4 regions of the Rothia sp. HMSC065G12 genome follow, and region 2 is predicted to be linked to each of the others. Evidence: riboswitches for the same ligand, from Rfam matches in the RefSeq annotation. Region 2 holds a riboswitch; each other region holds the start of a gene.
What was found. A riboswitch is a leader RNA that binds a small molecule or an ion and turns the genes downstream of it on or off. The one in region 2 is predicted to bind S-adenosylmethionine.
Positions count from the first base shown of each region.

Region 1: linked by a shared signal. The riboswitch ahead of HMPREF2804_RS04210 (bifunctional o-acetylhomoserine/o-acetylserine sulfhydrylase) and the one ahead of HMPREF2804_RS09525 (methylenetetrahydrofolate reductase) in region 2 are both predicted to bind S-adenosylmethionine.
Region 3: linked by a shared signal. The riboswitch ahead of HMPREF2804_RS09140 (AMP-binding protein) and the one ahead of HMPREF2804_RS09525 (methylenetetrahydrofolate reductase) in region 2 are both predicted to bind S-adenosylmethionine.
Region 4: linked by a shared signal. The riboswitch ahead of HMPREF2804_RS03395 (nuclease PIN) and the one ahead of HMPREF2804_RS09525 (methylenetetrahydrofolate reductase) in region 2 are both predicted to bind S-adenosylmethionine.

Region 1 covers NZ_KV804813.1:273,547-281,593, forward strand. Annotated here, with positions in the region: gene HMPREF2804_RS04195 (ABC transporter permease) at 1-24, opposite strand, end outside; gene HMPREF2804_RS11280 (hypothetical protein) at 21-371, opposite strand; gene HMPREF2804_RS11285 (ABC transporter ATP-binding protein) at 404-1,024, opposite strand; SAM riboswitch class IV at 1,605-1,718, shown strand; gene HMPREF2804_RS04210 (bifunctional o-acetylhomoserine/o-acetylserine sulfhydrylase) at 1,828-3,174, shown strand; gene HMPREF2804_RS04215 (homoserine O-acetyltransferase MetX) at 3,272-4,555, shown strand; gene HMPREF2804_RS04220 (MerR family transcriptional regulator) at 4,681-5,496, opposite strand; gene HMPREF2804_RS04225 (alpha/beta hydrolase) at 5,592-6,356, shown strand; gene HMPREF2804_RS04230 (RNA-binding S4 domain-containing protein) at 6,458-6,670, opposite strand; gene HMPREF2804_RS04235 (glycine--tRNA ligase) at 6,914-8,047, shown strand, end outside.
Region 2 covers NZ_KV804818.1:121,633-129,679, forward strand. Annotated here, with positions in the region: gene HMPREF2804_RS09505 (hypothetical protein) at 1-81, opposite strand, end outside; gene HMPREF2804_RS11475 (cypemycin family RiPP) at 109-276, opposite strand; gene HMPREF2804_RS09510 (cytochrome P450) at 1,189-2,385, opposite strand; gene HMPREF2804_RS09515 (sugar porter family MFS transporter) at 2,674-4,155, opposite strand; gene HMPREF2804_RS09520 (aldo/keto reductase) at 4,275-5,276, opposite strand; SAM riboswitch class I at 5,766-5,874, shown strand; gene HMPREF2804_RS09525 (methylenetetrahydrofolate reductase) at 5,952-6,863, shown strand; gene metE (5-methyltetrahydropteroyltriglutamate--homocysteine S-methyltransferase) at 6,906-8,047, shown strand, end outside.
Region 3 covers NZ_KV804818.1:3,182-11,228, reverse strand. Annotated here, with positions in the region: gene HMPREF2804_RS09140 (AMP-binding protein) at 1-1,908, opposite strand, end outside; SAM riboswitch class I at 1,914-2,030, opposite strand; gene HMPREF2804_RS09135 (hypothetical protein) at 2,315-3,418, opposite strand; gene HMPREF2804_RS09130 (C4-dicarboxylate ABC transporter substrate-binding protein) at 3,748-4,839, shown strand; gene HMPREF2804_RS09125 (C4-dicarboxylate ABC transporter substrate-binding protein) at 5,164-6,357, shown strand; gene HMPREF2804_RS09120 (zinc-dependent metalloprotease family protein) at 6,692-7,909, shown strand.
Region 4 covers NZ_KV804813.1:81,035-89,081, reverse strand. Annotated here, with positions in the region: gene purH (bifunctional phosphoribosylaminoimidazolecarboxamide formyltransferase/IMP cyclohydrolase) at 1-1,025, opposite strand, end outside; gene purN (phosphoribosylglycinamide formyltransferase) at 1,130-1,693, opposite strand; gene HMPREF2804_RS03410 (hypothetical protein) at 1,893-2,375, shown strand; gene HMPREF2804_RS03405 (cell division protein PerM) at 2,509-4,584, opposite strand; gene HMPREF2804_RS03400 (PIN domain-containing protein) at 4,876-5,310, opposite strand; gene HMPREF2804_RS03395 (nuclease PIN) at 5,315-5,593, opposite strand; SAM riboswitch class IV at 5,572-5,700, opposite strand; gene HMPREF2804_RS03390 (hypothetical protein) at 5,965-6,291, shown strand; gene HMPREF2804_RS03385 (hypothetical protein) at 6,314-6,640, shown strand; gene HMPREF2804_RS03380 (hypothetical protein) at 6,664-6,951, shown strand; gene HMPREF2804_RS11265 (SWIM zinc finger family protein) at 6,996-8,047, shown strand, end outside.

The DNA of each region.
Region 1 (8,047 bases), on a different contig from region 2:
CATCAAGCGAAGTTGCCGGTTCATCGTTTCAGTCCTTCCGCCATGGCCAGGTATGCCTCTTCGAGAGTGGCTGGGCGAGTATACAGTGGTGTGAGCATCTGAACCTCACGCTCAGCGAGAATACGGGTCAGCAGAGCCTCTGCGTGTTCGGTACTGAAGGGGTGCGGCTTTTCCGAAACAGAACGTTCATTCCAGTACACGGTGATCTCCCACTCGCTGCCGCGCGGGGTCAGCAACACTGTTCCCGCATCGCCCAAAGACCGAGCAAGTTCTTGAAGCACCGGCCCGGCATTCGCATCCACACGCCCCACGGTGGTAACGGAGATCCCGGCGTGCGCGGTAATATCCGCCACTGTGCCCGAAACCGCCATGCGACCGGCACCGATGACCGTGACCCGATGCGCTAACTCCTCAATCTCGCCCCCAGCAGATGGCTCGTGAGTAAAATGGCGGTGCCGTCATCAGCGAGGGCGCGAATTAGCTGGCGTATTGTCAGCGAAATATCTGGGTCAAGCCCATTCGTCGGCTCATCCAAAAGCAGCAGTTTTGGCTCGCCCAGCAGTGCCCGCGCGATGTGCAGACGTTGTTTCATACCGCGGGAAAACTCTTGTACCTTCTTCGCGGCGACATCTGCAAGATCGACCCGTTCCAAAGCGCTCGCCACCTGGGTACGGCGTTTGCGCGCGCTAACTCCGGCAAGGTCGGCGAAGAAGAGAAGATTATCGCGGGCGGATGCTCGCGGATAGAACCCGGTATCCCCGCCGAGTACAAGCCCTAGGGATGCGCGCGCACGCTGGGGGTGTGCAAGCGCATCCACCCCGTCGATGCGAACGGTACCGCTTGTGGGAGTCAGCAGTGTTGCGCACATCTGTACAACCGTTGTTTTCCCCGCTCCATTGGGACCGAGCAGAGCATGAATTTCGCCGGAACTTATGCTGAGTGAAACATTATCGACAGCGGTGAAAGCGCGTTCACCCTTGCCAAAGGTGCGGCATAGCTGTGCCGCGTCAAGAATTGTAGACATTGTGATAAAACCTTGCGGTGCTTAGTCACCCGAAGCCGCTTGAGCATGGTGTTCGCACGCCTGCAATACGTGGGACGGGTGAGATGAATAGTCGTGAGAGAGGCACTTCTTAGTGCCTGAATAATCCCAAGTCACCGGCTGCAGGTGCGGAAGGTATAACAATAAAACCCTCAGAACTTTGGTGTCCCAAGCGCTCACTATGCGCTTCTGAAATGTATCGAACCAAAGCAGGGTTATTTCTAAAATTTTTAGAGCCCACCATCTGGGCGGGCATTCCGCGAGCCGGTGCGACTTTAGCGGGAGGTCATACCTCATCACTCCTAGATTCAAGGTTTCCATCAGTGTAGCATGGCTCACGATTGCCTACACTGATGGTAATTTAGCGACGGCTAACGGCAGATCACATGGCTTTAGCGGTTCGGGTACAACATAGGCACGGTCACAAGCGCATAAGTATTGGTGTTTCTCCCAAACAATAGGCTGTCGCGAAAACAGTTCATAAAACGTCATCTTTGCAACAATGCGCCGAAAACACGCATCCCGCTTGACCATGTGCGCTTCCTATGAAACTCTAGATGCAGGTCATGAGAGCCAGTGATAAGCCCCAGCTAGCTGGCCGGCAACCCTCCTCCGCGGTGGGGTGCCCTGGGTGAGGACCAGGCGTTGAACACAAAGTACAACGCAAGCGCGGGACCGATGTGCCCGATTCTGGTACATCGTTTTTTCGTTTGCAGAGAAGAAAACCTAAGAACTCTGTACCGAAATCGGCATGCGGCCCCCTGAACTATCACAAGGAGCTTCGCATGAGCAACACTACAGTCCCGACTCCCGCCAACCCCGCCGGTTGGAAATTTGAAACCCGCCAGATTCACGCGGGGCAGGCACCGGATGCTGCAACGGGAGCTCGGGCGTTACCTATCTACCAGACCACCTCGTTCGTTTTCGAGAACGCAGAACAGGCCGCTAACCGTTTTGCTCTAGCTGAGCTTGGGCCTATCTATACCCGTCTGAACAACCCCACCCAAGAGGTTATCGAAAACCGCATCGCATCCCTTGAAGGGGGAGTAGGGGCGCTTTTGCTGGCCTCAGGCCAAGCAGCTATTACCTATGCGATTCTCAACATTGCGGGTGCGGGCGACCATATCGTGGCTTCCCCATCAATTTATGGGGGAACCTACAACCTACTTAAATACACGCTTGCCGACCTCGGCGTTGAAACTACGTTTGTTGAAAACCCGGACGACCTGCAGCAATGGCGCGATGCGGTTCGCCCCAACACGAAACTCTTCTACGGAGAAACCGTACCTAACCCCCGGAACGATGTGCTCGACATCGAGCCTATCGCCCAGATCGCCCACGACAATGGCGTTCCCCTAATCGTCGATAACACGGTTCCCACCCCATACCTTGTGCGCCCCATCGAATTTGGTGCGGATGTTGTAATCCATTCCGCCACAAAATATCTGGGTGGGCACGGCACCTCAATCGGCGGCGTTATCGTGGACTCCGGGAATTTCGACTACGGAGCCAATCCCGAAAAGTTCCCCAAGTTCAACGAACCTGCCCCCGGTTACCACGGTCTAGTTTATGCCCGTGACTTGGGCAAAGACTCCGCTTTTGGTGCGAACCTTTCCTATATTCTCAAGGCGCGGGTTTCGCTTCTGCGCGACACCGGGGCGGCGATCTCTCCAACCAACGCCTTCAACATTGGTATCGGTCTGGAGACTCTTTCCCTGCGCATCGAACGCCATATCGAGAACGCGACCAAGGTCGCAAACTGGTTGGAGGAGCATCCGCTGGTCGATCAGGTGATCTGGGCCGGTCTGCCTTCCTCGCCCTGGTACGAGCGATCCCAGAAGTACCTGCCGAAGGGACCGGGTGCCGTTGTGGGATTCACCCTCAAAGACGCCGACCTGGAACAGACTCGCACCTTTGTGGATGCTCTGCAGCTGCACTCCAATGTAGCGAATATCGGCGATGTGCGTTCGCTTGTTATTCACCCTGCATCCACCACCCACTCGCAGCTTTCCGAGGAAGAGCTAGAGGCAATCGGTGTGAGCAAAAACTTTGTGCGCCTCTCTGTAGGTATCGAAAATATTGACGACATTATCGCAGATCTTGAATTGGGTTTTGCGACTCTGAACGCCTAACCTGCACCGCCGCGACCGGGCTGCACAGTAAGTGCCCGGTCGCGGTATCGGTTTCTCGCCTGCCATTACCAAAACTACCGGTTACCCAGGAGAAAACATGACGGAAAATACCGTACACGCCACCTATCTGTCGCAGCTGCAGTATCCCAGCGCTCAGGGGTACCTGCGGCAGATGGCGATCGGTGATTTCACCCTCGAAAACGGTACCGTGCTTCCACAGGTGAACATTGGCTACGAGACGTGGGGGACTCTTAACGAAGCTGGGGACAACGCGATTCTTATTCTGCACGCCCTCACCGGTGACACCCATGTTTCGCGCGGGATTCCCACATCAGATATGCCTGCACCCAGTATTCGCGCAGTCGAAAGTGATGGTTGGTGGGAAGGTATTGTGGGGCCGGGCGCGGTGGTCGATACCACCAAATATTTTGTGATCGCCCCCAATATCCTGGGTGGATGCTACGGCTCAACCGGCCCGGCAAGCATCGTACCCGAGGGGTACCCGGGCGCCGGAAAACCCTGGGGATCACGCTTTCCTCACGTCACTATTCGCGACTCGGTACGAGCCGAAGCCGAACTTATCGCCCGGTTGGGGATTAAGAGTTTTCACCACGTCATCGGCGGATCGCTCGGCGGGGCACGCGCTATCGAATGGGCGGCAACCTTCCCCGAGCTGGTACGCGGATGCGCGGTCATCGCCGCTGGCCCCGCCGCCACTGCCGAACAGATTTCCTGGGCGCACACCCAGAACCTCGCTATCCGTGCTGATGCCAATTTTGCTTCCGGCGATTATTATGGGGGAGCGGCGCCCACGGCTGGGCTCGCGTTGGCGCGGCGCATAGCCCACATCACCTATCGCAGCCCGGCCGAGCTGGAGCATCGCTTTGGGCGGCAGGCAAACCGCGGCGAATCCACCGACGGCGGGTCTATCGGTGAGAACCGCGGACGATATGCGGTCGAAAGCTACCTGGACCACCATGGCGATAAGCTCGTTGAGCGTTTCGATGCCAATAGTTACCTTGCCGTGAATGAGGCGCTAATTTCACACAATGTTGCACGCGGGCGCGGCAGCCTCTCGCATGCGCTTGCGCTCAGCGATTGTAAGTGGACTATCGCCGCAGTAAGCACCGATCGCCTGTTTTTTCCGCACGAATCGTACCGTCTGGCGGAGGCGCTTCCGGTTCCCGTAAAGGTCGATATTATCGAATCCGACCACGGACATGACGGTTTCTTAGTCGAATCCCGCCAGTTGGAGGCGATTCTCGCTAAGGCTCTCGGAGTCCCGGTTCCCGAGCGAGAGCGCGCTGTCGATGAAGAAAAATCCTTTCAAGATATAGCTGCTCTTTTCGGTTCGCCTCTTGAAACACAAAAACAGAACTAGCTTTCGTTTTTGATACATCCGAACATAGAAACCGTACATAAAAGCCTTGTGAAGACTATATTTCGGCGTGAAATAAGTCCCCACAAGGCTTTGTGTACGGTACCGATAATTGTGAATGGACGAGGTTAGCACCAGGTCACATTCTCGGGGTCAAGGCCGTGGGCACGGGCATTCTCGTAGATGATGTCCCGCAGCCAGACAGCCAGTCCCGCAGCGAGCTTCTCGTAGTGCTCGTTGAAACGGGCGTCCTCAACATAACCGCGTGCCAGAATTACGTGCTTGGCGGGGGTTACCTCGAAGAAGAAAAGTGAGGCGCGGTGCCGCTCGGCAAGCGCATTCGCTTCCTCACTGCCCGGCTGCACGCCACGAGTGAAAGCCTCGACGAGGGCTTGCTCAACTGCGTCAAGCTCCTGCTTGCCCTTCACCCAGTCGGTGCGGCTCATAGCCGCAGTGCGGCGTTGGTATTCAGCCCAATCGTCGGTGTGCCCGTAACGCTCCTGCGCTTCTTGCTCACGTGCGGGGCTGAACCCGTCGCCCATAATTTCTGCTTTTTCTGCAGCGGTAAGCTGTTCGTTCTTAGGTGCCATTGCATCCTCCAAAAGTTGATCTAGTGTTGTTAGCATGCGCTCATAGGCGGCCATTTTGCGCTGGAGCATATCTCGCTGGGCGAGTAGATGCTCGGTGCTGTTCGCTTCGTCCTGCAGTACGCTGCGAATGGCTTCAAGGCTCATGCCAATGGCGCGATACCCCATAATGACGGTGATGCGCTCAAGATCGGCATCACTGTAGTAGCGGTATCCGTTGAGCTCATCGTGCGCGGGGCTGATCAGACCCCGCTGTTCCCAGTGGTGAAGCGTGCGCACGGTCAGCCCGTGCAGGGATGCAGCCTCTCCTACGGTGTACTCGTGCTGCCCGCCATCTGGTGTAGTGTTCGCGTCCATGTTTTTACTGTAGATCCTGACGTTGGGTGAGGGTCAAGCCTTGAGCGGAAATCTATTTCGGTTGTTTATGGCAGGCTCCTCGGTAAGATGAAGATATGAGTGAAAATACGTACATTGTCGAATATTCCCGACCCGAGGAGGAACGCGCCGGAACCCACTTGGTGCTTCTGCTGCACGGGTACGGTTCGCACGAGAAAGACCTGCTGTCGCTGGCTGAACATCTGCCGCAGGAGGGTATCACCTATGCTGGGATGCGCGCCCCGCAGCCGGTAGGCACCCAGTTTTCGGCGGACACAACCGGTGCCCACATTCCCGCCGAGGCCATAGGCTACCAGTGGTACCCGCTGGATCAGCAGCTCAACGCGGATGTGCGGACCATAGAACAGGCCAGCGACTACGTGCTGGAGTGGGTCGAACAGCAAGAATCACACTACGCTTCGGTCGCGCTGGTGGGGTTCTCACAAGGCATGGCGGTGGCAACTTCTATGGTGCGGCATCGCCCAGGAAAATTTGCTGCACTGGTGGGGCTCTCCGGATACGCGGTCGAATCGGACTCTCCTTATTTCAAGGACGACGAGCTCAAAGCCACCGAGCTACCCGTTTTCTACGGCAGGGACCAGGAAGACCCTATCATTCCGCAGCCCTTCGTGGATTACACCTACGAGTGGATTCGCGCATATACCGATGGCATCAAAGTTCTGTATGCGGGCGCCGGGCACGGGGTAAGCGCCCTAGAAATCCGCCATGTAGGCGAGTTCATCGACGTGAAGGTGCTGGGCAACGCGCCCCAAATCCGTGCCGAAAAAGTTGCGGATGCTGCGGGTAACGCTGGGGCGTCAGAGCAAGGGTCACCCGACTAAAAGGACCTGAATAACGCATTTTGGGTTGTATAACGCACCGCAGGAAGGCGCGTTATACAACCCAAAATGCGTTATTGCGGGAAGGGGAAAGAATAGAAACCCTAGTCCCGAGCCACCTGCACGCTCACCCCGTTGAAACTCACCGTATCGCCCAGATGCAGCTGTTTGCCCCGCGCCTCCTCAATCTGCCCATTGACCTTTACCAGTCCATGCTGGATTACTTCGCGTGCCTGCGCACCGTCTTCGACCAGATTGGCCAGCTTCAAAAACTGCCCCAGACGAATCATCTCGTCACGAATATAGATTTTCTCCATGTCACCAGTGTATCGGCGGGAGGATGCCATGTGCGGCAGTCATACTAACCCGCCACGTGTTCCTCATATACACGCTCTAACTTAAAACTGTCTACCGTTGTTCAGAAACTACACGGTAACGCAGGCATGCAATGATACCCTAGTATCTTGTACTTGTGACCGTATATCCCGGCGCTTACCGCGCGCGGAAGAACACTGAACTCATGCACGCCACAGCCGGTGGCGGGGCATAAAGGAGTAAACATGGCAGAAAAGTCCACTCTCGACAACGTTATTGCGCTCGCTAAGCGCCGCGGCTTCGTCTTCCAGGCGGGTGAAATCTACGGCGGTTCCCGTTCCGCATGGGATTACGGTCCCCTCGGTGTGGAACTGAAAGAAAACATCCGCCAGCAGTGGTGGCAGCGTTTCGTGCGTTCACGCGCGGATATGGTCGGGCTGGACTCTTCGGTAATCCTGCCGCGCCCGGTGTGGGAAGCATCCGGGCACGTGGCAACCTTTATGGACCCGCTGGTGGAATGCCTCTCGTGCCACAGGCGCCAGCGCCAAGACCACCTGATTGAGGCTTTCGAAGCTAAAAAGGGGCGTGCGCCCGAAAATATGGGCGAGGTTGTCTGCCCGAACTGCGGCACCCGCGGCGAATGGACCGAGCCGCAGAACTTCTCAGGGCTGCTGAAAACCTACCTGGGTCCTGTCGATAACGAAGAAGGGTTGCACTTTCTGCGCCCCGAAACCGCGCAGGGCATCTTCGTAAACTTCAACAATGTGGTGACCGCAGCCCGCAAACGCCCTCCCTTCGGTATCGGGCAGATCGGTAAGGCATTCCGCAACGAGATCACCCCCGGCAACTTCATCTTCCGCACCCGCGAATTCGAGCAGATGGAGATCGAATACTTCGTTCACCCCGACGAAGCAGATAAACACTTTGACGCATGGGTTGAAGACTGCTGGAATTGGTTCGTTGACTTGGGCATTAATCCCGACAATATGCGCCGGTTCGATGTTCCTGAGGACGACCGCGCGCACTACTCGGCGGGCACCATCGACATTGAGTACCGTTTTGGTTTCCAAGGCGGCGAATGGGGCGAACTCATGGGTGTGGCGAACCGCACCGATTACGACCTGGGCGTGCACAATGAACACTCGAACGCGAAGCTCGAATACTTTGACCAAGCCAGCGGCGAACGTTACGTGCCCTACGTCATTGAGCCTTCATTCGGCCTGACACGCTCCATGATGGCGTTCCTCGTCGATGCTTATGTTGAGGATGAAGCCCCGAATACTAAGGGCGGCGTCGATAAGCGCGTGGTGCTCAAACTCGATCCGCGCCTGGCACCGGTGAAGGCTGCCGTTCTGCCCCTGTCGAAGAAACCCGAACTC
Region 2 (8,047 bases):
ATTTAAAACTTGGCTCACAGCAACAGGAGCCAAAGAGCGGTAAACATAGTTACCTTTTGTCCTGAGGGGGAAGATGCCCATACGATTTCCTTTCTATAAATTATTCTCTTAGCAAACCAAGCAGATGGTGCTGCCAGCAACGGCCATTTCTGCTACAGCATATACCCCAGCAGGAGTGGTCATTGACGGCTGAGCACTATTCATTGCGTAATCAGCAGCACCCGGGGTAGTGTCAATTTCAATTGAATTCGCGAGATCCGAAACGTTCATCATCATTCCTTTGTTTGAACTTATTCCAGAATCATAACGATTCTGAAACTTCTTACAGAGACAGAAGAACTGGCTCTTTGTTAACTCTAACGACTCCTATGGATAAATTTCAACCTTATATTTTACAAAATATAATGTGCCTTTAATACTAAAAATTTTATTTAGAAAGTAATGGGTGTTCTTCTATTGTTGTCTCTGAGTCAGAAGATCAGTCTGCGTTACTTCCCACCAGTTGTTTCTTATCCACTGTGATCAAGTCAGCTCTAACTCTCAGTAGCCTTGGAGTGTAGCATGTTCTCAGGTTTTGGAGAACCAATAATCCAGCTCGTGATATCGGTGCGCGAAAGCGTCATGATGAGTCCGACATCGGGTTGCTGATCACCAGCGGTGTTAGATAATTTGGTGGTTCATGTCGCTCTAGTGGTGTTTACTGCCACACAAACGCATTTGGCGGTGCGCTAGTGATAGGTTGTATATAGGTGCCGTCTACAGTGATGGTCCTAAGAAGGATTAATGGGAAGACACGGTTGGTTGCAGAATCTTCAAGGGTGCTGTCTTGAGCCTCACTAATGTGTGTATGATGGTAAATTGGGGCGTTCCGAAGTCTTTCTCGGCATGATTCTGGTGCAAGTATAGTAGAGTAGGCTTGGAGGCTTTATTCACGGTGGGTCTGAGGAGGTAAGATTCGTTGTTTTTTATATCGGGGTATCCACTCATAAATCACCCTCACTATTAATGCACAAAATTCATAAAACGCAGAAGCCCAGTGAACAAAAATCCAACCACAGAATGTAAAACAGGGGTATAGAGCTACTAGCTACTCCCAACGCACACACCTAGTCCGAGGTTCTAACTATATAAGGATGAAACTACCTGTACTCTGCTCACTCGCTATCTTCTAGAGCTTCCTACAAAGCCCTACCCAAACACCACCCGGACCGTCGAGTAGCCCGAGATCGGGTAGGTGGCGTTCTCGGTGGCGGGTGCATCCGACTCGTCACCAGGAACAATACTCTTGGTTGCCTTCAGCAGCTCCTCCATGAGCAGGCGCAGCTCCAAGCGGGCCAGCGGCGCACCCGGGCAGACGTGAATACCGTCGCCATACACCAGGTTGCGGGACTGGTCACGATGCGGGTTATAGGTGAGCGCATCCTCGAACGCGTCCTCATCACGGTTGGCACTTGACCAGTTGATCGTCACCCGCGAATTCGCCGGAATGGTACGCCCGCCCAGCACGGTATCTTCGGTAGTCACGCGGCGGTTCGTCACCAGCGGGTCTTCAAGACGCATAATCTCCTCAACTGCGGCGGCGATCTCCGCATGCCCCTCCCCTAGTGACTCACGAAGTCGAGCCTGCTCCTGCGGGTTGCGCGCCAAAAAGTTTATGATAATCCCGGCGCACGCCGAAACGGTCGAAAGCTCCCCCACCGTCCAGTTGCGGATCAGGCTCACAATCTCTTCATCGGTCATAGTGCGGGGCTCTTGATCGGGCAGCTGCACGGTGTCGGTCAGCAGCTCGGCGGTCACATCCTGCGGGTTCCCGGCGGCAGCCTGCTCGCGGCGCGCGTCCAGAAGCTCACGAATATAGGTGTCAAACTCAAGGGCGACCTTGCCGATCTGTTCGCGGTCGCGGCGCAGCGTAGCCTCGCGGTTCTTCTCAATCCACTCGATCAGCGGCTTCTCAAGGCTCGCGGGCCAGCCCATGAACGCATTCTGAATACGCATCGCATAAGCCTGCGCGAACCCATCCATCACATTAACCTCGGTGCCGCGCGGCAAATCAGCCACCAGGTTCTTGACGACCTCACGGATTTTCGGCTCAAACTCCCTCAGGCGTTCGGAGGTGAAGTATTTGTCGTTCACGGCACGGAACGTTGTGTGTTCAGGCGCATCCATACCGTTTGGCACGGCGATGTGCCTCGTCGAGACGACATTCGAGTAAATTTCGGGATGATCGAGCACATGCTGCACATCGGCATTCTTGAACACGGAGTAGCCCATGAACTCGTCGTGCGCTACGGGGCAGCGACGGCGCATCTCGTCATAAGCGGCCACCTGGTTCTTCTGAACCTTCTCGCTGCGCAAATCCCAATCATTTTTTACGTTGTCTGCCACGACTTTCTGCCTTCTAAAAGTCACAGGTATGCGGGTGCCGTCAAGTATGCGCGACCGTGCGCTACCCGTGGAGTCGGCAACGGGAATATCGCGCGACAGCACCACAACCGAAGGATAGTTATAACATATTTGACACTATCACTTAACCCGCGCCCTCGCAGGATAGGAATGCCTTTGCTGAGTGGGTTTGCAGAGTGTCTAGCGGTCTTATTCTTCCGTGAGCAGGTGGTTATCGGTACGAGCAGGTCGGAAAATCCTACCTGCTCGCGTCCTAGCGAAGCCTCGCGTCTACCGAGTAGCCGCAAACGGATAGGCGGCGCCCGAGATAACGCCCGCCTCCACGTCTTCCAGGGTTTTGCCGCGGGTCTCGGGCAGGTTACGCCACATGAGCACGGCGATCAGCACGTTCACCACCATGAACCCGAAGAATGAGCCGGTCAACCCCAGCGCCCCCAAAATAACCGGGAATACGAGGGAAAGCAGACCGTTCATCATCCACCCGCAGAATGCAGAAAGACCCATGCCAACCGCGCGTACCCGAAGCGGGAACAGCTCGCTCATCAGCACCCATGTCGAAACATTCAGGCAGGTCTGCATCGACCCCACGAACCCGACCACAAGCGCCAGAATAATATAGGGACGCGCGGGGGTGCCTTCCGGCAGGAGCATAGACGCTACCCCGATCAGCAGGTGGAAAAACGCGGTCAGCGAATACCCCGCAATCACCATCGTGCGGCGGTTCACGCGCTCCATCATGCGCAGCGAAAAGACTGAGCCAACCACAGCGATAGCGCCCGGCGCGATATTCGCAATGAGAGCCGAACCCTCGTCAAACCCAGCTTCTTTGAGCACCTTAATGCCGTAGTACATGATGGAGTTAATACCGGTGAGCTGCTGCCCGGCACCCACCAAAATACCGACCAGCAAAATCCGCACAAACCATTTTTCACGCAGGATTTTACCCGTGCTACCCCTAGTCTCCGTGCCGATTTGGATGCGCGTTTCCTCAAGTGAACGCGCGATGTCCGCAATTTCGGCATCAGCACGTTCGGCGGGGCGGATGCGCCGCATAATAGCGCGCGCATCCTCGGTGCGCCCCTGCGCGATAAGCCAGCGTGGGGATTCGGGCATGCGCAGCATACCGATGAAAAGCGCGAGCGCAGGCAGGGCGCAGACGGCGAACATCCACCGCCATACGCTATCGTGTTCGCCCCAGAGGTTGCCGATGATGGCATTCACGATGAATGCGGCTAGCTGCCCTCCGACGACCATGAGTTCGTTACGCCCGGAGAGTGAGCCGCGAATTTCGTAGGGTGCAAGTTCGGCGAGGAATACGGGTACGACTGCGGATGCGCCTCCCACAGCGAGCCCGAGCATCGTGCGGCCCATCAACAGTACAGCAATGCTGGGGGTGAAGACGCATGTGAGCGCGCCCGCGATGAAGAGGACTGAGAGTCCGATGATGGTTTTGCGTCGTCCGATGGCATCTGAGATACGCCCGGTGATCATGGCTCCGAGGGCGGCAGCGAAGGCGAGGGAACCCGTAACCCAGCCTTGAATGGTGTTGTCCATACCGAGTTCGCGGCTCATGGGGTCGAGGGCACCGTTGATAACGCCGGTGTCGTACCCGAAGAGGAGCCCGCCGAAGGTTGCCACCAGCGCGATAACGCCCAGGCGGCGTGTATGTGCGCCCTGCCCGAGTGGGGGTAGTGCACTGGCGCGGTTTGGCGGCTCGGTGGTGATGCTCATGCGGGTATTTTTGTCTTTCATGAGGGGTCTTGTACGGCACAGATTGAGAGACCGCACAGTTTTAAACGCTTGCTGGCTTGGGTATATTCCCGATTAGTTATATTCCCATTTGGCTATATTTGCAGTGGCGAAGGAGATTGTTAGAAAAGCGCGATGCTTTCAGGCGCTGGGAAAATCTCGTTGAGCCGCACCAGTTCGTCATCGTTGAAACGCACACTTGCGGCCTGCGCGTTTGCGTGTACTTGTTCGGGGGTGGTTGCCCCGGCGATCACACTGGCGACGGGGTTCTGCTGTTTAAGCCAAGAGATGGATGCTTGAACCTCTGAGACCCCTAAGTCGGCACAGAATTCGCGGTAGGCATCGAGTTGTTCCCAGTCGGCTTGCGCGAGTACCTGCGCTTTGGAATGCGACAGGCGCGACCCTGCCGGGATGCTGTCACGGCGGTATTTTCCGGTCAAAAGCCCGTTGGCAAGCGGGAAATACGGGAGCACCCCCAGCCCGAAGTGGCGGGCGGCGGGAAGAATTTCAAGTTCGGCGCGGCGATCCAGCAGGTTGTAGTGGTTTTCGGCGGCGATAAACCGCTCAGTGCCGAGTGTGCGGGCGAGATGCTCGGCGTGGGCAAGCTGCCACCCCGCAAAGTTGGAGTGCCCCAGGTAACGAACCTTTCCGCTGGTCACGAGCGTATCTAGAGCAGATAGGGTTTCTTCCAGCGGGGTGTTCGGGTCGGGGCTGTGGTAGAAATACAGGTCAATGTACTCGGTTCCCAGGCGGCGCAGTGAACCTTCGACGGCACGCATGATGTATCGGCGTGAGCCGCGCGCATCCCAGTCGTTGCCGTTGAGGGTACCGGTGGGAAGCCCGAATTTGGTGACGATAATCAGGTCATCGCGGTTGAGATTGAGTTCGCGCATCGCGGTACCGAACATGGTTTCTGACAACCCGGGTTCGGCACCGTACAGGTCGGCAATATCGAAGAAGCCGATGCCCGCCTCGACTGCGGCGGCGATCACGGCGTTGGTGCCTTCCTGAGTTTGAGTGGGGGTGCCGGGGCGTCCCAGATTGTTGCAGCCGATTCCGACGGAGGGCACGACCAGCCCGGAGTTACCCAGGCGTGCATATGCGGGAGATTCGATGCGTTCCATACATTTACTCTACCGTGTTTGACAGTATGTGGTCGCAACATGACGTTCACGGCGCTCTGCAACTCCCTAGAGTAAGACCGGAAGCAGATAAAGAAGGGCCCCGACATATGCGCATATCCTGTGAACCTGCAGACTCACGGGTAGAGGCGGTCGGGGGACTCTTACACATAGTTTACACGACATGTTTTCTCAGAACAATACCCGATTTTTCCTTGTAGAATGCCTTCTCCCTCTCGCCGCCGCGTCACCTCCTCTGTACTCTTCGCGAGCAGATAACATTCCGCTATCTGCTCGTCGAAATATTATCTGCTCGCGGCTGAACTTGCGGCTAAATCAGGTGGTGGATTCAACGCACTGACCCGCACCTCCGCGAGCCCGTATGACGTATTGTTTCGCCGCATCCCACAATATTAAGCGGTTATGACCGCTCGACGACATGTGCCGACATATTCTTGCTGGCACCGCGCATCCTGCCTAAAATAAGAACGTTATCTATCCAGAGCGACCGAGAGATCTGGCTCTTAGACGTCGCAGCAACCTCGCCAGCCTCCACCCATTGGGTGGACGGACAAGGTGCTCCCGCCAGAACCGATAGAAGTGAATTCCCTTCGCGTCTTGCTAAGATTCGGCGTACCTTCGGGCACGCTTCTATCGGGTGAACACGGAGGAATGAAAATGACGACAGTTCACCCGGCTCTTTCTTACGAGCTGTATCCACCACGGTCGCACGCAAGCTGCGATTCCTTGCTCAAAACCATCACCGAGCTTGAGCAAACCAACCCGGATTACGTTTCCGTCACCTATTCGGGCGATGCTCAACGCCGCCAAAAGACGTTGGCTCTGCTCGATCACCTGGTGCATGAAACCTCGCTGAACCCGCTGGCGCATCTAATCTGCGTGGGGCATTCCGTGGCCGATTTGGAACGCTCGGTTCGTCTGATTCTGGGGCTTGGAGTACGCGGGTTTCTGGCGCTGCGCGGCGATATTCCGCCCGAAGACACGCGCCCGCTTGAGCTGCCTTTTGCCCGCTACCTGGTGGAGCTGATTCGCAGGGTGGAACGTGAGGATTTCGCGCATCTTGCTGCGGGGAAGGTGTCGATTGGGGTTGCGGCGTACCCGCATAAGCACCCCGAATCTTCCTCGCTTCTTCAAGATATTGAGATTCTGCTTTCAAAACAGCGTGCCGGGGCGGATTTCGCCATCACCCAGGTTTTCTTTGAGACCGAGCGCTATTCGGGGCTGGTGGATGCTGCGCGCCTTGCCGGGGTGGAGATGCCCATTATTCCCGGCATTATGCCCGTTACCTCGCTGACTCGGCTAACGAAGCTGTGCGAGCTTGCCGGGCTTGAAGTGCCGCGCGAGCTGGCGCATCGCCTGGAAACCGCGAGCGATCCGCGCGAGCTGCACCGCATCGGCGTGGAACATGCACTCGACCAATGTCGCAAGGTGCTTGATGCTGGCGCCCCCGGCCTGCATTTCTTCACATTTAACGAGCATGAGGCTGTGCTGGACGTACTCGAAGAACTCGACGTTCCGCGCTACTCGAACCGTTTCAAACTCCCCCTGAGCGATCTTCAATACCTCTAAACTCCCCTTTTATTTGACACCCTCCCACAGTAAGGAACTAGGATGACCCGCACCCCATTCCCCGCAGCAACCATCGTTGGTTACCCCCGCGTGGGCCGTTTCCGCGAGCTGAAGAAGGCACAGGAAGCGTTCTGGAAAGGCAAAATCACGCAGGATGAACTGCGCCAGGCGGCCGCAGATGTGCAGCGCACCTACTATGACCGTGTGATCGAGCGCGGTCTTAGCGCCACCGATTCGTCTATTCCGGCGACTTTCTCGTACTACGATCAGGTGCTCGATGCCGTGCGTCTTTTCACCCTCGTGCCCAAGCGTCTTGCCGACGCCAAGGATGCGCGCGGCCTGCTCGATCTGCCCGGATACTTTGCGCTAGCACGCGGCACCGAGACGCTGCCTCCGCTGGAGATGACGAAATGGTTCGATACGAACTACCACTACTTGGTGCCCGAGATCGGTCCGGATACCGAGATCAAGCTGAATCTTGAGGCTATTGACGAGCAGCTTGAAGTCGCCAAGGAGCACGGGGTGACGGTGCGCCCGCAGCTGGTCGGCCCGCTCACTCTGCTTCTCGGGGCGAAAGCCGAGCAGGATTCGCCCGAAGGGTTCACACCGCTGGATCGCCTGGACGATTTCGTGAAAGCCTACCGGCAGGTGCTCGCCGAGCTGGCGGCACGCGGCGTGCAGTGGGTGCAGCTCGACGAACCCGGCCTGACCGTGGACCGCGACATTCCCAACGCCAAAATCGCCGAATTGGCGCGTAAAACTTACACCGCGTTGACAGCCGAAACGAACCGCCCCGCAATCCTGGTGACAAGCCCCTACGGCAACCTGCGCGAGAACCTGCCCGCGCTGTTAGACACCGGTATTGAGGCGCTGCATCTCGACCTGGTTTCCACCCTCTACGATGCCGAGGCGCTGACCGCCTTCAAAGACTCCGGCGTAACCCTGGTGGCGGGTGCCATTAACGGGCGCAATATTTGGCGTGCCGACCTGCGAGCACTCTTGCACGCGCTCCAGAACATTAACGGCGGTGCGGTGGCAGTTGCATCCTCAACCTCGCTGCAGCATGTGCCGCACGATCTTGACCTTGAAGACCCCGCCGATGTGCCCGTAGACGGTCTGGCTTTTGCCGACCAGAAAGTCGCCGAGATCGTGACTCTTGCCCGCGGTCTTGCCGACGGTGAGTC
Region 3 (8,047 bases), 120 kb from region 2:
ATGCTGAGTGAGTACAGCCTTCAGCTCGTCTTCGGTGAGTGCCCGGCCTTCGTCGGTGAGCGTCACATAGGCGACTGCCTGGTGACCGGTTAGCTCATCCTCCACGGGGCACACACCAGCCTCCACCACGGCCGGGTGCGTCACGAGCGCAGACTCAATTTCGATGGTTGAGAGGCGGTGCCCGGAAATGTTGATCACATCGTCGATGCGCCCCAGGATGTACACATTGCCTTCATCATCGACCTTCGCGCCGTCACCGGCGAGGAACCAGCCGCGCGTACCGTAGTGCTTCCAATAGGAATTTAGGTAGCGTTGCGGGTCGCCCCAGACAGTGCGTGCCATGGAGGGGCCGATCTTATCGACCACAATGAAGCCCTGCTTGCCGGGCTCAACGAAGTCACCGTGCTCGTCCACCACGCGCACCGAGACGCCCGGGACTTCGCGGGTGGCGCATCCGGGAAGGGGAGTGCAGTGCGGGGTGCCTTCGGGGAAGGTCCCTTCGGGCGCGAAGGCGGGGTCATGTGGTCGCGGGGAGCAGATGGTCGATCCGGTCTCGGACTGCCACCATGTATCGATAAACGATGCGGTGCCCCCGCCCACGTGCTTGCGCAGCCACTTCCACGCCTGAGGGTTAATGGATTCGCCCACAGACCCGAGCAGACGCACGGATGAGAAGTCGTATTTTCCGGGTTCGGGGCCATCAGGAAAAGCCCCCATAAGGGAACGAATCAGGGTGGGCGCGGTGTAATAGTTGGTGACGCCATAGCGCTCGATAACCTCGAAATGGCGACCGTAATGCGGAGTATTGGGGGTACCCTCGAAAATAACCTCGGTCACCCCGTTCACAAGCGGACCATAGATTTCGTAGGTGTGCGCGGTCACCCACGCGAGATCGGCGGTACACCAGTGCACAGTCGATTCAACTTTCGCCGGGTCGTTCACGGCAGACAGCTCATCGGGGCGCAGCACCCCGTCTTCATCCACATAGTCCGGCAGCAGATCGTACAGCAGCGCGTGGGTGTATGCGGTCTGCACCAAATACCCCGCCATCGTGTGCACTAGGCCCTTGGGTTTGCCCGTGGTGCCGGAGGTATAGATGATAAACAGCGGGTCTTCGGCATCGTGCAGCTCGTACTCATGGGTATCGGGCTGATCGTCCACCAAATCGTGGTACCAAATATCGCGCCCGGTCGTCCAGGGAACCTGCGCGTGCGCCACGGGGTCTGCGGCGCTTGTACGGTCCACCACGATCACGTGCTCGATTTTGTTCTCACCCGAGCATGCTTCATCGGCGTTCACCTTCACAGGCACGACCTTGCCGCGGCGGTTCTGCCCGTCGGTGGTGATCAGAACCTTCGCGCCGGTGTCTTCCACCCGGAATTTCAGCGCCTCCGCCGAGAACCCACCGAACACGAGCGAGTGAATTGCGCCGATGCGCGCGCACGCAAGCGTGAAGATAATGGTTTCGGGAATAACCGGCAGGTAGATTACTACACGGTCGCCTTTACGCACGCCGAGTTTGAGCAGGCCGTTGGCGGCGCGGGCGATGCGTCGCTGTAGTTCGGCGTAGGTGATAGCTTCACGGTCGCCGGGTTCGCCCTCGAAATAGAGGGCTACTTTGTCGCCGCGGCCCGCCTCCACATGGCGGTCCACGCAGTTGTAGGCGACGTTGAGTTTGCCGCCTTCAAACCATTTAATCTCGGGTACGGAGTATTCTTCGATGCCCTCAGCGTCGGTTCCGATAACCTGCGGTTTCTGGAAGGTGTGTGCGTTGTCCCAAGTCTTGCCCCAGCTTAGGCGTTCGGCTTGTTTTTCCCAGAACGCTACCCGCGCCTCGTCAGATTCGTGCGCGGGGTTGGGGGTGGGTGCTAGAGGATTCGTGAATGAAAAAGGGGAGGGAAGTCCCACAGTATCTCCCATCGGTTGCTGGCGTTAGCACCTTCGGCGTTATGAAGGCGCATGATGCGCCACCGCAGGCGAGGTTGCTGCGACGTCGTCGAGCCAGGTCTCTCGGTCGCTCTAGATGGATTACCAATCTAGTAAACCCTGTAGCTGGCGCAGGTGCAAAGACACCCCGTCATATTGCGCGTGTATGCGCCACGTTCGTAACATTCCGCAATATTGTGCCCTCCGTCCACACCACACCCTATACCGCGAGCAGGTAGGATTTTGTCGACAAGGTAGGATTTTCCTACCTGCTCGGGTCAAAAACCACCTGCTCGCGAACAGTGCAAGAAAAACACTCCCACCGGGATGCGCCTCGTCAAGAGGATTTATCCGGTGGGAGTGCCGTTTACTCACCCAAAATTACCGATTAGTTCTGTTTTTGTGCGTTGGTTGAGCCTTTCGAGGCTCCGTTAGGGTTTTTCTGCCCGGATAACCAGTCGTTAGGATCGATCTGAATGTCGTTACGGACGGTGAAGTCGCTCTCTTGATCCTTGTTTTTCTGGTCACCCGTTGATCCCGTCGAGTTGGACTTTGACTTGTCGCTGGGGGTGCTGGGAGTGCTCGGATCTGGATTCTCAGGTTCGCCAACATGATCGATGGATGCCACAGCCTGCTGACCGGTCAGGTCAATATCGCTCTTGGGGGCACCATTCTCAGGTTCGTAGCGCAGAGTGCCGCTGAGGATCGTCAAGGTGGTGGTCACACCGTAGCGTTCGAGATAGAAATCTTCAAAATGTGTACCGAACTGGCTGGCCAAGATCTGGTTGTAGACCTGAGTTCCGCCGCCATTGTGGCTGGAAGCTACAACATCCTGCTCAAGCTTGATATCAACGTAACCTATCAGCTCATTACCGTTAGAGGTCATCTCGCTGAAGGTACCGTACATAGCACCACCGTTGAAGGCGACGAGCTTAGGGTTATCGCCGTTTTCTGGCGTGGGATTGATGACGAGGGAAACCGCAAAATCGTCAGTATTTTTATTCCAGCCCGGAGGTTCTGCCCCGTCGATCTCGGCCCAGTCGGGGAAAACGAAACGGTGCTCCAAGCGCAGGCGCGCACCGGCGAGTAGGGTAGTGGTGCCCGAGTAGTATGTCTGCTTGCCGTCTTTAGTGGTTGCCTTGGGTGCTGAGAACCAGAAACCAGCGCCACCCCATTTTGCATTGCCGATGCTGCCGCCGGGGGTAAACTTACCGCCGCCAGCTGAGTAGAGACCACTGGAACCTGCCGGAACATTGGCCTGCTCGTTCGCAACTGGGCCGCTAAATGAATCTAGCCCCAGGAAACTGTTAGTGTCTAGTTCCTGGTGGGTGACGAACGCCTGGGTAAAAATACCGTAGTCAGGGCGTGTGTCATCATACGAAGCCGCATAAGCCGGAACTACAGCGGAAGAAACAATAATTGGGGTTGTCCATGCGGCGCCCGCCAGAACACGACGGCGCGTTAGACCTCCCCGCGTAGATGCGTGGGTCACAATGACTCCTATGAGTGGTTGGGTGAATAAGTGGCGCTCGGATTACACGCCAGTAATAATTTTACGGGATATACCCCAGAAATCCTAAACAATATAAGATAAACATGAAATCTTTACGATAAAACGCTCACTCACCCGGATCTGAGCATCCTCAAATTATGCGGAAGATATTCTGTATTCCGCGCTCATTTCGGGCCTATTGTCGCGTGTATGTTCCGGCGAGTCTCTGTGTTTCACCGCCGCATGGGCGCATCATTCTGGGCTTGCGGGCTGCCGATATGAAGATTTCGTATTCACTCAACATATACATATCTAAAGGACTCACTCTCATGAAGATGCGTCGCACGGCGCACATGACGCTGGCGGTTGCCAGCCTGGTGCTGCTGAATATCCTGCCCACCTCCGCTGCCTCGGTTCCCGCCTATGACACTGATGGCGATGGTATTCCCGATTCTTGGGAGATGTACGGTTACGATGCCGATGGTGACGGCGCTATTGACGTCGATTATCCCGCGATGGGTGCGAACCCTAACCATAAGGACGTATTCGTCGAGATGGATTACATGCCCGGTGAGCTCGGCAGCGAAGAAGATTTGGACCGAATCGTGCAATCCTTCGCCACACTTAATATCAGTAATCCTGATCGAAAACCGGGCATTAACCTGCACCTAGACGCTGGGTCCGCCCGAAGCGCTAAGTACAATCTGGGCGGCGGTAATGAGGTGCCGCATCAGGGACTGCGGAATATGGGCGATTGGGCACGTATTAAGGCCCGTCATTTCAACCCTGCCCGCGAGGGCATTTTCCATTACATGATCTGGGGTGATTACCACGGACATAACAGCTCATCGGGCTTGGGGTACAAGAACAAAGCCGGGTTTATCGTGACCGTCGGGAAAACCTACTGGGGTGGCGCCAGCAGCGATATTCGCGTGGGCACTTTCCTACACGAGCTTGGGCATAATTTGGGTCTTGATCACGGCGGCAATGATAGTGAGAACGGCAAACCCCATTACTTCAGTGTGATGAACTACGATTACCAGCTCACTGGTGTTCCTAAGAAAGACGGAACGTTCTATTTTGGGTACTCCCAGACGGACGCGCTAAGCCTTGATGAGTCGGCGCTCAGTGAGCGGCGCGGGTTCGGCTTCAAAGCTCGCGGATACCTCTATGAGGGCAAACCTGCAGATCGAAACATAGACTTTAATCACAACGGTAAGATTGATGATGTGCCCGTCGCCAAAGACCTCAACAACAACGGATACGAGAGCGTTCTGAGTGCACCCAGCGATCTGAAAACGATGCGGTTCCCGGCCCAAGCCGTCAGTCACGGACGTGAGATAATCCCTGAACCTCCACCAGAGATTGAGATTAATCTCATAACGGCTGATGATGCACGAGAGCAAGGTCTTATTCGCTAGCCTTGTATGCTGCCAGCGTGCGGGAGCGGGTTATGTTGCCAGAAACCTTTACTTGTTCCTGTGATATGGTCCGCTCCCAAAACTTGTTTTATGTCACAGATTTATAAAATTTTACGGTGCTAGGATGCAGGTGAAATCTTATCTATCGGTTATTCATATACAACCGTTCATATACCACTCTCTTGCTCAAACGGCACCACAATGCCACTAATGCGCATCGTCGCATGTGGGAATCTGCCACACCATAGGTTCCCTACCATGAATACCGCTCACTCATAGAAAGATTTCCTCTCGCTCAACACAACGACACAAGGAATATCTCTCATGAAACTACGTACTATAGCGCGCCTGATGCTGGCATTCGTCAGCCTGGTGTTTCTTGTCCCACTGAATTCTCTGCCCGCCTCGGCAGACACGTTGCCAGTCGCCCCTGGTAACCCGGGTGTCGCCCCGAAGGTGACTTCACCTGATACTGACGGTGATGGGCTTTCCGACAGCGTGGAAATCAACGGATACGATGCTGATGGTGATGGTAGACCTGAAGTCGATTACAAGAAAATGGATGCAAATCCCTACCACAAAGATGTATTCGTTGAGATGGACTATATGCCTGGCGAGCTTGCCAGTGAGGAAGAACTGGATCGCATCGTGCAGTCTTTCGCTGACTTGAATGTTACTAACCCTGACGGCAGGGCAGGCGTTAATCTTCACCTAGATGCAGGTTCTGCCCGGAGTGCCAAGTATAACTTGGGAGGCGGCAACCAGGTTCCGCACCAAATGCTCACCAACAATATGAAGTCTTCTGGGGAATGGGCAAATATCAGGGCTCGTAATTTTGATTCTGCCCGCTACAACAGCGGTTTCGACTACATGATCTGGGGCGATTACTATGTGGATAATAAAACCGGAAATCGAAACTCATCAGGAGTAGGGCTTCTAGGCTCTCCCGGTTTCATGGTGACCGTTGGGAAAACCTATTGGGGAGGAGCCAACAGCGATATTCGCGTGGGCACTTTTATCCACGAGCTGGGGCACAACCTCAACCTGAAGCACGGTGGTACTGACGATTTCAACGGCAAGCCTCAGTACTACAGCGTGATGAATTACAACTATCAGCTCACTGGCATTCCCAAGGCGGACGGAACCCGATACTTCGGATACCTGCAGCAGGATATGCCAACCCTTAACGAATGGGCACTGAACGAGCGCGACGGCTTTGGCCCCCAAGCGGGCGAATACCTGTATACGCACAAAGATAAAAATGGGAAAGACGTTACTCAGCCCGCAAATCAACCCATCGATTTCAACCGGAACGGCGTTATTGATAATTCTCCGGTCTCGGTAGATCTCAATGGCGATGGGATACTAAAGGAGCTAACTGCTCTCAGTGATCTGAAGAAGCTCAACTTTGATATGACGCCTACTCAGGCTGGAGCTGGCGGTCCTGTGGCTCAGCCTGAAGCGGAAGAAAACCCGGTCACTGCGGATGACGCCCGCAACCTGGGCCTTATTCCCTAAATCATTCGGCGTTCTTCCCAAAACGGGGGGCGAAGAGGTGTAGCTGCTGAGGGATGTTATTCCGAGCGTGCGAGGACATACATAACGTTCTGAAGCTGGCGAGGCAACGAGCCAGATGAAACACGCCCTCGCTGCACCTCTTCGTTCCCGGGCTTTACCCCGCACAACCGTTCATATACTACTCTCTTGCTCAGACGGCATCGTGATGCCATCTAAAATGCACTCGCATCCGAGAACCCGCAACATCGCAGGTTCTCGCCGATGACTATCGCTCACTTCACTCTCTATGTAAGATTCCCTCTCACTCAACACATGACACTAAGGAATATCTCTCATGAAATTACGTACTATAGTGCGCCTGATGCTGGCATTCGTCAGCCTGGTGCTTGTTGTTCCTCTGAATTCTCTGCCCGTTTCTGCGGTGGAAGCGAAGCCCGCTCAGCCTGCACCCGCGCAGAACCAGAATATAGATCTCGTTCAGAGCCCCAACTCGGGTGATCGCGACGGCGATCATATTCCCGACGAGCTGGAAAGAGACGGGTACGATATCAACAACGATGGCATACCAGAGATCGATTTCCCTAAGATGGGCGCGGATCCCAACCATAAAGACATTTTTGTCGAGATGGATTATATGCCCGGTGAGCTTGCCAGTGAGGAAGAGCTGGATCGAATCGTGCAATCTTTCGCGGATATAAATATCAGCAATCCCGACGGCAGAACGGGTATTAATCTGCACTTGGATGCCGGTGCCGCCCGGGGACCTAAGTACAACTTGGGAGGAGGCGAACAGGTCAAGTGGCAAGTGCTCAGCGACGATATAGGTAACAACGCTGGGAACTGGGCCAGGTTTAAAGCTTCTCATTTTAATCAGCGTCGTGATGGACTCTTTCATTATATGGTTTGGGGCGACTACTACGTGCAACAACAAAATGGGGAGAGCGGCTCATCAGGATTGGGACAATTGGGAGGTCGTGATTTCATGGTGACTGTGGGGAAGACACACTGGAATAACAATAAAGGTAATATGAGCGATATTCGCGTGGGTACTTTTATTCACGAGCTGGGGCATAACCTCGGCCTGCAGCACGGTGGTGATGCCGATGAGAAAGGCGAAAAAGGTAAACCACAGTACTTCAGCGTTATGAATTACAACTATCAGCTTACCGGTGTGCCCAAGGCGGATGGAACCAAATATTTCGGATACCTGCAGCAAGATATGCCGACCCTTAAAGAATGGGCCTTGGACGAACGCAAAGGCTTTGGTCCCCAAGCGCGTGGGTACATGTATCGGCCCAATTCAGAGGCCGTACTGAGACCAGCAGATGGACCTGTCGATCTCAACGGTAATGGCGAAATCGACCATGGAATCTATGCTCTTGATCTTAACCGTGACGGAATGAAAGGCTGGCTGACGGCACCAAGCGACCTGAAAAAATTGAGCTTTGGAGCTGTGTTTGGACGAGGTGCTGACGAGACTATCCCTGAGCCCAAGGTGGAAATAAACCCCATCACTGCGGATGACGCCCGCGAATTGGATCTCATTTCCTGAATAATTTGACGCTTTTCCTAAAATGGGAGCGAAGAATGGCAGCGGGAGCGTTAAACACGCTCCCGCTGCAAATTATTGCTCCCGAATTTTGCCGTCGCATTCGAAAGAACACTGCTGTCCGCCGGGCGACGTACGCGG
Region 4 (8,047 bases), on a different contig from region 2:
TCGGTGAAAATATCTTTAACGGCCTGCGCCATATCCTTGGTGACCGGGCGGTTTGCCGCGATCACGCTGCCATAGGCGGACAGCGGATCGCAAGCATGAGCCTTAGCGTACGCATCGGCAATTGGATCTGCGACATTAGGGCTTGCAATTGCAATACCGCAGGGGTTGTTGTGCTTGATGATGGCGACCGCAGGCTCATCAAAATCGTAGGCTGCGCGCAGGGCGGCATCGGCATCCACATAGTTGTTGTAGCTCATCGCCTTGCCGTGAATCTGCTCAGCCTGGGCGATACCGGGGGCTGCTGCGGGATCCACATACAGAGCCGCGCGCTGATGCGGATTCTCGCCGTAACGCAGGGTCTCGCTGCGTTCAAAGCCCAAACCAGCGTACGGGGGCCAGAAGTTAGCGTCTTCATCCTGCTGGAACTGCGCGGCGGTCCAGGTAGCGACGGCGGTATCGTAAGCGGCGGTATGGGCGAAGGCACCGGCGGCCAGACGGCGACGCTCCTCCAGGGAAAACCCGCCATCCTGGGCGGCGGTCACGGTCCGTTCGTAGTCTTTGGGGTCTACCACGACAGCGACCGCATCGTGATTCTTCGCGGCGGCACGCACCATTGAGGGACCGCCGATATCAATTTTCTCGATAATAGCGTCTTGGTCAGCACCGGATGCCACGGTCTCTGCGAAGGGGTATAGGTTCACGACCACCAGGTCGAAGGGCTCAACGTCGAGTTCGTTAAGGGTGTCGATATGCTCCTGCTTGCGGCGGTCGGCCAAAATACCGGCGTGGATGCGCGGGTGCAGGGTCTTCACGCGGCCTTCCAGGCACTCGGGGAACTCGGTAACCTCGGTAACTTCTGTGACGGGCACACCGGCGGCGGCGATCGTGGATGCGGTCGAACCGGTAGACACCAGCTTCACGCCTGCCTCGTGCAGACCGCGGGCGAACTCCGCCAGATTAGTCTTGTCGTACACGGAAATGAGGGCGCGGCGCAGGGGCAGACGATCGAGCTTCTTCATAGACACTAATTACTCCGTTGCTTCTTGCTCGGTGAATGGGTGGTACCCCGTGGCGGGGTATTGATACTGCCCGCATGCACCAGGATGCGGCGCCGTGCGGGCAGGAAGTTCTAGGGGTTTTGAGTTTTGGGGAGGGCAGCAAATTCTGCGAGGATCCGCACCAAGAGCTGACGTTCTTGCACCTTGATGCGCTCATGCAGGCTTTCTTCGGTGTCACCGTCCTCGACGGGCACCGCGGCCTGGGCGATAATCGTGCCGGTATCGACCCCGGAATCCACGAAATGAACCGTCAACCCGGTGATTTTAACGCCGTGGGCGAGCGCATCCCGCACACCGTGTGCCCCGGGGAATGAGGGCAGCAACGCGGGGTGAGTGTTGATAATCCGGTTCTCGAAGCGGGCGACCAGCTGCGCATCCACAATGCGCATGAACCCGGCGAATACAACGTAATCGGGGGTGTAGGAGGCGATTTTCTCTTCGAGAGCGCGGTTCCATTGCTCGCGGTCAGCATAGTCTGCCGGTTCGATCAGAAAGGTTTCAACCCCGGCTGCGGCGGCTCGATCAAGACCGGTGCAGGGCTTATCTGCGCCTACGGCGGCGATCTCTGCGTTCAGCTCGCCAGCCTTTACGGAGTCGAGAATAGCTTGCAGGTTAGTACCGGACCCGGAGACCATTATCACAATTCGCACAGCAATAGTTTATCGCATCACATAGCGGCTGGGTAGCACCTATGCCACGGGCACCGCACCAGAAATTCTTGTAGTTAAGCCAATTCCGAAACGATAAGCTGGCGGCCCTCGCCCAGTCTAGATTTTCAGGGTTTCACGGTGATTCTCATGCCCGCAGACCGCCGCAGGGAGGTACCCTTAACCTATGTCAAATATGCCCCCGTCTTACCCCCAAGTGCCGCCGCAGCAGCCGATACCGCCTGCGCCGAAGCGTCCGCAGCTCACCCCTAAGGAGCGCCGCCGCAAGCTGATGCGCAGTTTATGGCTGTTGCTTGCGGGTTCTATGCTGACCCTATCGGGAACCCCCTTCTTGCTGAGTCCCTTCCCCCTGTTTCTTCTGCTTTTTGTCTTGGTACTTCTGGGGATTGGGCTGACCATTATGGCGATAGTGCGCAATGCCCAAGGGCGGGGACCGTGGATTCTCTACGTTGCCGCTGGACTAAGCCTTCTTTTTGCGGGGTGGACGCTTCTTTCGGGGCTTGTCATGGCGTTGAACCCGGATGCGCAAAACTATCGGCAATGTTACTCCCACGCCCTGACGGATACCGATGTGAAGCAGTGTCAAGAGTCCTTCGACCGTACAGTGCGCGCCAATACTTCTGTGTCGATTGGCGAACCTGCTCCTTAATTTCTTCTTGGGGGAGCTTTTCAAATAATTGTGCCGAGTGAATCTTAAGGATTCACTCGGCACAATTGCTATATTCCGCTGTGCTCCCAGCCCTCTAGGTGTTCCCGATATATCACCATATAGGGCGCGAAAGTTATTTCTTCCTCTTCTTATGCGAGGAATCCTGCCCCGTGGAGGGCCCTTCCTCCGAAGATTCGTCCTTGGTCGGCTCAGAGGCTCCGAAGATAACAGCCATCGCCTGAGTGGGCGTGAGCTGACGCTTCTCCTGAACGGTAGTCTCGTGAGACTGCGCCGAACCTTCCGTATTCTCCTGATCGGATGCGGGCGATGCGGCAACCGGGCGCGGCACACCAAAACGTTTATACCCGGACTCGTGAAACTCCACTGACGAAGGGGCTTTCTGCGGCCCAGACTCCCCTGTACGAGCGCTCTGCTCTCGTGTTTCCCGCTCGACCTTAGTATCACCGCCATTACCCGAGGTTTCGGGGCGCGGAACGCGGTTAAAGACCGGCTTCCCCGGGGCTTTCTCACGCTTACCGGGCTTGACCGTGCGCGGCGCGTCCTCGGTACCCCCACCGGATTTCTCAGAGGTATCAAGTTCCACGGTGGGTTCATCCGCTCCCGACAGCTCGATGGTTTGTTCGTCAGATGCCGCATCCTTCGAGTCTGCAGCTTCGGCAGAACTATCCTCACGCAAGGATTCTTGCTCCGTTTTGATACCTAAACTATGCGCTCGCTGTGCTTCTTCTTGCTCAGCAAATTTATTGAGTTCTGCACGGCGGGCGTGCACCTGTTTGACTCGTTCGCGCCGCTGCTGAGCCCGCTCACGCGCCTGCTCTTCACGTTCTTGTGCCTCGCGTTCCTGCTCATCGTTCCTGAGCTGTTCACGCTCTGCCCGCGCCGCGCGACGCTGCTGCAGCATCTCGCTCATGCGACTGCCCAGATTGGGACGTTCATCGGCAAAACGCGGCAGCTCACGACTGCTGTCGGGAAGAAGCACATGGCACAGCAGGTTACCCAACGCGGTACCCGCACCCAGGGTTATTGCGGTCGCCACGGCGAAAGCTGCGGGCGATGCGCCTACCTCGGTAAAACGCCCCACACCCAACGATCCGCTGGAAATCCAACCCAAAATATAAGCCCACACGCCGCAGAGCACACCCACCAGCGAACCCAACACGAGCGAAGAAAGCGGCAGCGCAATCACCCGGTAACGTACCTTCATGGTGATCCACTCCTCCACGTGGTCTTCACCTTCACGCAAGAACCACCAACCGGCAACGGCTCCGGCGCCCAGCGAAACCGCCAGACCCGCATACCCTATCCAGCCCAGGCTCTCAGGGATAGCACCCAGCACCGGAAAGAGCGGAAGATCGCCCATCGTCGTCTGCGACCAACCCACATGTGTATCCACGCCGAACGCAAACCCGGCGCCGGTAGTCCACGACATCGCGTAGATCACCAAGTTCGGAAGGTAACCAAGCTGCAGCAGGGTCACGGCGAGCGCCCCCACCGGCCCGGCGTGAAGTTCCTGGTAAATTGTTGCGATTTGCGACCAACGCATCATCATGGCAACCACCAGCACCAGAGCACCGCCCATAATGAGCGAGAAAATCGCCACCATGGAGGCACGCACAATCGACCACACATAGGAGCTCGCCCATCGCGAGTACTGGCTCATCTGCGAAATCTGTTCGGCGGTGTTCACGCCCACCATACGGGCGAGCGAACGCGATTCATAGTAGCCGCCCCAGATCAACCCGACCAGCACCACTATCTGCGGAATCAACGCCGCACCAACAATACCCAGCAGATGCCGTTCGGTACTCGCCCACGCAAAGGCGACGGCAGCAAAAATACCGTAGGCAGCGCACCCTAATAGTACGGGCTTGAAGAATTCCCCCTCATAGGATGCGCGCGCCAGTTTTCGCCCAGACCTAAAGCATAAGAGCACCGGAATAATGCTCAGCCCCATGGGTACCAGTGTGAGCATGCCGTGCGGCAGAATAATGCCGAAAGCATTCGGAATATTCAGCGGCACACCGTGCATGAGCAGCCACAGGTGGGAGGCAAGAGTTGCGAGTGCGGGAAAATCCATGCGGTTAAAACCGTTGGTAAACCACACCGCCATGAGCAGAACGAGCACAAGCCCGAAAGAAAGCGCGGCGGTAAAAACTAATTCAACGATGCCCTGCAGCCAGAGTGGCATAGGGGCAGAATACCGGGATGTAGAAGAGCTACTTTTCATCGTTCTTCCATCATGCCATGAAACCTGTCAGCGCGTGTGAGCCTGCTGGGCTTTCGGGGAAATAGTTCCGGTTAAATGGCGGCTAACCTTCGTTAACCGCTCACCGTGAACATAGGGGTTACACGAACGTTACTGATGCGCTCTCACCGATGCGGCAGCGCGTACAGCTAACTGTGCCGAGCATTTCTCACGGCTTTCTCGAACACGCAGGTACTTCCCCGGCGCTTACGGTGAAAATACTGTGCGGAAGATTTAGTCTTCAATCCACGGATTCACCGCGGGCACGCCCCAGGACCGGTACACCTCAGCCTTTGAAGAAACAATTTCGAGGTCGTGAGCTTGGGCGCTCGCCGCCATCAGACCTTCGAGGGCGGCGGTGGGCAGGGGCTCGGCATCTTTACGTCCGTGACTGTGGATGCCGCGCGGGGCGCTGCGTCCCGCCCATTCGAGGCTTACGCGGGCATCCACGTTGATGATGTGGTCGGCGAATCTGTCGAGAAGTTCGGCAATCCAACGGTCGGTCTCTGGGTAGGGGTAGAGTCCTTTGAGCTCGCCTACACTCAATACCGAAATGTAGAGGTGTTTATAGGCGCGGCGGCGCAGAAAGGCAACAACTTTGGAATCTGGTGTAGCTTTACGAATCTCGGCGAGAACATCCGAGTCGAGAAGCAGTCCTGAGGCGCTCATACCCCTATGCTACGCGCAGACCGGCATATTCGACGGCAGGAATACCCTCGGGGTTGGGAAGAAGCAGAAAATTGAGGAATTCGTCGCGCTTAGAAGAAATACGTGCGTAGTCCTGAATACTTACTGCCTGGTAACCGCCGCGTGCGGGCACAGATGCGGCACGCAGATTTTCCTGATAAGAGCGTGCAGGAGTAAGGGGGGATGCTGGAGATGAAGAGCTGTTGTACATTGACAACCATGCGCCGAATGCGCGTTCCTTTCGCGTTGCTCTTGCCTGTACCAAGTGCCACCTGAGGCGGCGAATACAAACCGCTTCGTCATCCGAGCCACCCGTGAACATGGGGTTGGCGTTCGACCATAGTCGGAGCTTATCAGTCGAAACTCTTGAAGCTGAATCCAGGTTACAACAGCTTTCAGGAATCTGTAAACGTGCGAACCCGTCAAACTCTTGTGATTTACATAACGCGATTATGAATGCATACCTGTATATAGCCGCCTCATGGCGGCGTAGTGTGAAGTTTTGGGTCTTCAGAGCAGGTCTACACATTCGAGAAGAATCACGGCACACTGGGTAATGTACAGAAATTTATCTTGCCTCTGATATATCACCATGTCACGCCTGCTTTACGCTTCCGGAAAGAAAGAGTGATAACTGTGAAAAAGACTGTACAGATCATGGGGATAGTGGCCGCAATTTTTCTGATCATTGGGTTTGGCTTGTTCATCCTGGCAGGCTGGGGCTCACTCGTGGAGTATCATGCCCTCGAATGGAGGGGTGTACAGCATAAAGGAGCAAGTCCCCTAACGCGAGCAACCGGCAACCTCAGCTACTGGTTCTTAGGCACCGGCTTTCTTACTGGCTTTATCGCCTTGATTCCGTTCTTCACCACGGCGGTCAGGAACTCCCGCAAGACGCACAAAAAGCATCCTGTACAGGTTCAAAACCTCTTGGAAGAAGGTCAGAACCAGATCGATTTATAGAGCCAGTATCTAAGGAGCGCTCATGAAAAAAGCTATCTACATAGTTGGAGCAGTAGCCGCAGTACTTCTGGTTATCGGGTTTGGATTGCTCATCCTAGCCGGCTGGGGTTCACTCGTGGAATACCACGCCTTCGAGTGGAGGGGTGTCGATCCCGCAGGAGCAAGTCCGCTCGTCATGGCGACTAATAATCTGAGCCTATGGTTCCTAGGCATTGGTTTCCTCACCGGCATTATCACCTTTATTCTGCTCTTCACAACGGCGACCAAGAAGGCACGCAAGGCACAAAATAAGCATGTTGAGCAGAATAAAACACCCTTGGCAAAAGAACGGGACCAGATGAATCCATAAAGTCAGTTACTCAAGGGGAAAGCATGAAAACTGCACGTATGGTCGGGGCAATAGCTGCACTACTCCTCATTCTCGGTATTGGATTGTTCATCCTAGCCGGCGGGGGATCAGTCGTTGAGTACCATGCCTTCGAGTGGAGGGGCGTCCAGCCCAAGGGGTCGAGTCCTCTCACACAGGCAGCCGCTACCCTCGCCATGAGTGTCTTATGCGTTGGCTTCCTCACCGGCATTATCACTTTTATTATGTTCTTCACAATATCCATCAAAAATACATGTAAAAAACGCTCAGCGCATCATGGACAGACCTCATAACGAATTACCGCGCGATTCTTTGACACCCTTGAGATAATGGAACGGTGAGCGCGCCAAACCCTTTCCCCGATATCCCCGTCACCGTTGCGCAGATTATTCGGCAGGCGGGGCATAAGGCATACCAGCGCGGGCTTGCTTATGCCCGTCAGCGTGAAGTGGTGCGATACACCTACGACGAAGACGAAAATACGCTGGAAGGTCTGGTGAACGGGAGTACCCCTATCCCCTATGAGGTAGGTATTCGCTTCTTCCCGGGTTCGGACGCCGATTCCAATCTTTTCAACGCACGATGCACATGCCCGGTCGCCGCCGACTGCAAGCACGCCGTCGCCCTCATGCTCACTGCACTCGACCGTGCCAAAACCGCGCGGAAAGCCCTCGACAATACGCCCGGCGGCCGCATCCGCCAGTCTATGAACCCGGAGAGCCCAGAAGATACCGCGCGACAGGTTGCGGAGGCAGCCGACGATCCCCTGGCGGCGTTGCGCGCATCCGGGGCGATTCGTTCGGCAAGCTCGCTCACCACCGATCCCAAACCTCTCCCCCTGAACGACCACGAGAATACGCATTCTTCGCCCTCGAAAATTTCGGTGTGGCGGCGCGATATGGCGCAAGTTCTCGCTGCCCGGGGCGAAGCATCCGGTATTGATTCGGCACGGGTTCCGGGGGCGCTCGACCTTTCCTTCAGCATTTCGGGTTCATATGCGCGCGGGCGCAATATTCCCGGTGCAACCCCGCCTATCAACCTGCTGGCGCGACCGCTGATGCAGTCCAAAACCGGGCGCTGGATCAAGGGCGGACTCAGCTGGGAGACCTTCGCGTCCAGCGTTGGTGGGCCGGTCGGTCGTCACGAAGTGTACCCCGAGCACGAACGGTTCTTCGCTGAAATATACGCTATCGCGCGCCCGTGGCAGAATATGTACTCTTCGCATCGGGACTGGATCTCGCTCACCGCCACGAATTCCACGCTGCTGTGGGATGTTCTAGCGCGCGCAGAGCAGATTGGCCTGCCGATTCTTCTCGAAGGGTTTGAGGTGACTACGGCGGTTCTGCCACCCGCCCAGGTGAGGGTGCATGCCGGAGCTGTTGAGGCCGA